DNA from 2 places in the Pseudoalteromonas sp. JC28 genome. Region 1 is predicted to be linked to the other one. Evidence: predicted binding sites of a transcription regulator. Region 1 holds the regulator's gene; the other holds the start of a gene.
The links. Region 1 encodes sigma-54, which starts transcription at its own class of promoters, with help from an activator protein. Its sites were predicted from a motif close to GTTGGCACGNNNNTNGNNT; they were not measured.
Positions count from the first base shown of each region.

Region 2: the regulator sigma-54 is predicted to act here: its motif matches at 914-932, upstream of DS891_RS10570 (DUF2726 domain-containing protein).

Region 1 covers NZ_QOKX01000007.1:480,380-482,586, reverse strand. The annotation lists gene ptsN (PTS IIA-like nitrogen regulatory protein PtsN) at 1-19, opposite strand, end outside; gene hpf (ribosome hibernation promoting factor) at 21-308, opposite strand; gene DS891_RS17605 (RNA polymerase factor sigma-54) at 338-1,837, opposite strand; gene lptB (LPS export ABC transporter ATP-binding protein) at 1,884-2,207, opposite strand, start outside.
Region 2 covers NZ_QOKX01000004.1:159,599-161,805, forward strand. The annotation lists gene mtnN (5'-methylthioadenosine/S-adenosylhomocysteine nucleosidase) at 1-174, opposite strand, end outside; gene DS891_RS10570 (DUF2726 domain-containing protein) at 283-873, opposite strand; gene DS891_RS10575 (NYN domain-containing protein) at 1,018-1,524, opposite strand; gene DS891_RS10580 (hypothetical protein) at 1,565-2,207, opposite strand, start outside.

The sequences.
Region 1 (2,207 bases):
CTAATTCACTTAATTTCATCTTAGTGTCGAGTGAGCTTCTCTTTGTGTTTAATAACTTGACGATCTAGCTTGTCGATAAGGCCATCAATTGCGGCATACATATCTTGATGCTCTGTTGATGCAAATAGCTCGCCGCCGTTTACGTGTAATGTTGCTTCTGCTTTTTGTACTAGTTTCTCGACATCAAGGATCACATGCACATTATTGATATGATCAAAGTGCCTTTCTAGCTTCGCAAACTTGTTGGTGACATAGTCTCTTAATGAGTCAGTAATTTCTACATGGCGACCAGTTAGATTTAGTTGCATAAGCATTTTTCCTTCTTGGGTTTTACGTCTTATATCAAGCTTTTACGCTGATTTGACGGTGGAATGGCTAGGGATTCACGATATTTTGCAATCGTACGTCTCGCTACCTTAATTCCTTGCTCAGCTAAGATATCTGCAATTTTGCTGTCACTCAATGGCTTCGCGGTATTCTCTGCAGCTATCAGCTTTTTGATAAGTGCTCTAATTGCTGTAGAAGAGCACTCACCTCCATTTTCCGTACTTACATGGCTAGAGAAGAAATACTTCAGCTCAAATATTCCCCGAGGTGTATGCATGTATTTTTGTGTTGTCACACGGGAAATTGTGGACTCATGCATCTCAACCATTTCAGCAACATCATTTAGCACCATAGGGCGCATTGCTTCGGGGCCATGTTCAAAGAATGCCTGTTGTTGTTGCACAATGCAATTGGTAACTTTTAATAAAGTATCATTTCGGCTTTCTAAGCTTTTAATAAACCACTTTGCTTCTTGTAAATGTGAGCGAATAAACTGACTATCCGTACTGGATTTCGCCGTTCTAGACATCGCAGCGTAATGGTCATTTACTCTTATTTTAGGCATAGCATCAGGATTTAGCTCTACGACCCAACGACCTTTTACTTTTTTCACCGATACGTCAGGGATCACATATTCAGGCTCTTCATGAATAATGCTTGCCGCAGGCTTTGGGTTAAGGCTATGTATTAACGTCATGACCTCTTTGAGATCGGCTTCTTTAAGGCGCGTTTTCTTAGCCAAAGTTCGATAGTCACGGCTGGCAAGCAAGTCGATATGCTCTGTCAGGATCATTTTTGTTTCGGCAATCCATGGGGTATCTGGGGCGAATTGGTTTAGCTGAATGCATAAGCATTCTTGTAAACTACGCGCTGCGATACCGACAGGGTCAAAAAGCTGAATGCGTTTGAGTACGGCTTCGACTTCATCTAGCTCAATAGGCTCTTCGCTATTCTCGTCATTAATGCTTTCTAAAATGTCTTCGCAAGACAGTGTTAGAATGCCTGACAGGTCGACCGCTTCAATAATCGCAATCGCAATAGCTCTATCTGTTGGACTAAATGGTGTCAGTTCGAGTTGCCACATGAGATAATCGTGGAGAGATTCAGAGGTTTCCCCTTGATAAACATTATCGTCATCGGGAAGTGGACCTGAGCTTGCAGCAGGCGCTGCACTCATATACTCGTCCCAAGTGACATCCATGGCAAGGTCATCGCTCACAGTGTCTTTGCTCATGGCGGTATCTGAGTCTATCTCATAGTCACTAACCTGCGTTTCATCGGCTGAATCTTGATTGTCGTCAGCACGGCTCTTTTCTTGGCTGTGTTGGTCAGCGTTTTCGCCGTCAGTATTATCACCTTCTTCCACTTCCAACAATGGATTGCTGTCTAATGCTTCTTGTATTTCTTGTTGCAGATCCAATGTACTAAGCTGCAGCAAGCGAATGGCTTGTTGCAGTTGCGGAGTCATTGTAAGTTGCTGCCCCATGCGCAGCTGTAATGATTGCCTCATGTATCTCTAACAATCCTTTTTAACAGTTATTAATACTACGTCTTAACTATAGCTTGAATTGTTCGCCTAGGTAGACATCTCTTACGGTTTGATCTGCCAAAACATGTTCTGGCGTGCCTGCAGCGATTAACTCACCATGTGAAACGATGTAGGCTTTTTCACATACGTCCAGTGTTTCTCTAACGTTATGATCGGTGATAAGCACACCGATACCACGGTTTTTTAGGTGCTCTATGATTGTCTTTATATCTAACACCGAAATAGGATCAACACCAGCAAAAGGTTCATCTAACAGGATAAACTTAGGGTTTGCGGCTAAAGCGCGAGCAATTTCGACTCGTCTTCTTTCGCCTCCCGACAATGCCATGCC
Region 2 (2,207 bases), on a different contig from region 1:
CGCAACCGTCGCTGCCACTTTACCAATGCCAGACTGTACAAGCGTTACGTCAAGACCAGCCAGTTTGCCGGTATAAAAAGTAAAGCCACCTTTGGTCAATGTTTGCGGGTTTTCCATGGTGTTACGCAAAATGGTAACTTCTTGCTCCATTGCGCCGATAATGCCTACTTTCATCAAAAGATTCCTAATTTGTGGTGGGGAAAGCCCCAGTGTCAAAATTGCTTTTATTATACGAAAGGGGTTTTGATAGGTAAAACAAAAAACGGGCTGACGCCCGTTTTGCTAGATTTCTGCCAACTGAGTTGACTGTGCTTTTGCCTGTGAAGGAGACAGTACCGCAGGTTTGTAGGTGCGGTTTCTGGTTTTCTTTGGCATCTCCACTTTTTGGCCAAGCTTGAATAGGATTGCCGCACGGACCTCAGCGCTTTGGTAGCCACTTTTGATTTTCATACGAATGTGTGGAATACCCGCAGATTCCAGAGCGCCACTTACAAACCAATCTTTTTGTGCTTTATGGCCGTTTTTATTGGCGTTATTGACCAAGTCAACAGCGGCAACAATTTTCAGTGTCTCTTTGTCTACCAAGACATAATCCAACTGCTTATTTTTAGCTTTAGTTACCGCAGCACGACGTGCTTTTGGAGAGATACCCGGCTTGCACTCAATCACATCAATGAGCTTAATGCGGCTAACGATTTTATATCTATCGCCAACGGCACGTTCTAATAAATGTAGAAACGATGCTTCAACGGTGGTAAAAACAGATTCTTTACGATTAAATGGATAAGGATTGCCACCCACATCGGTGTACTTAGAAGCGACAATGGAAGCAACGACCACTAGAGCCAAAATAGCAAGTAACGCAAATTCCATACAAAACTCCAAATCAAAAAAATGACATCTGTGGTTTTATAAGCAATAGCTGTGCCATAAAATTACTTTACGGCAAGTCATAAGAATTTGTGTGGTTGGCTATGGAGGTGGACTATTTGTCGTATAGGAACGTATCTGACAGTGTTAATCGCCGTGATGTATTTCAGACCTGCGTCGACTAATTAATAGTTTACTATCAATAGGAATAAACTCACTAGCGGCACGGATCAGTGAGGCGGCGGTAAGCTGCGGCACGCCGTAAACTTCGACTCGGGTATGGTATTTATCTCTGAGTTTATTCGCGAGTAAATCAAAATCACCATCGCCAGTTACTAGAATTATTACATCGGATCCTGACGCGCATTCCATGGCATCAATGGTAATGCCAACATCCCAATCACATTTTGCGGAGCCATCGGCACGTTGAATATAAGGCTTTAACTTCACCTCAAAGCCAATCGCTCGCAGGATATTTTGGAACTGCTTTTGTTTGTCGTCACCCCGTTCGCTGGAATAGGCAATGGCTTGATATACCTCGCGATTAGCCGTTGCTTTACGCCAAAATGCGTTATAGTCAAAGCCTGTTTGGTAGGCTTGCTTGGTGGTGTAATAAACATTTTGGGCGTCAACTAAAATGGTGACTTTTTCCATAATGGACTCTTAGCAATAAATTTGCTTTATGATAGCAAGATTAGCGTTTGTTTAGCCATTTACTCATCGCGGCATCATAGGCTTTTTTAATGGCACCGCCATCGCAAGGGCGAGGCGGAGTACGCCAGTTATTACTTAATCCCTCTGGTGTAGGAATACTCGGATCGAGTCTAACCTCAGTATAGCACAGGCCATTTTCACGGTAGACTTTATAATGTGGTGTGGATGCGAGTAGCTCTCTTGGCTTGCTCGCAGCACTGGTTTGATGCGCTTTAGGCACGGTGATCTGCTGCGGCTTTTTTTGGTTTTGGCTGAGTACAACGTCACTGGGAGTGCGCTCTAAAAGTTGCTGACGAAATTGAGAGATTGCTTTGCGATGGTCTAACTTTTTAGGTTGCGTGACGACTGCTGCTTTGGCTATGTGCTTGGTTGTACTTTCAACCGTAGGCTTTTTTGGTTCCGTTTGCGCAGTTTTTAGTACTTCAACCGTATCGTCCTTCAGCGTCGGTTTTAACTCCTTTACTGGCTTATCTTCAGTTATCGCTGGTGTCTCAATATGCTCCACCTTGGGCTTGGCAGGCTCAATAACCAAATAGGTTTTCATTGCCTTAATTTCTAAAGGCTTTGAGGGGATATAAATACTTTGCTGCAAATACCAGCCGAGCAGTAGATGCAGCACAATA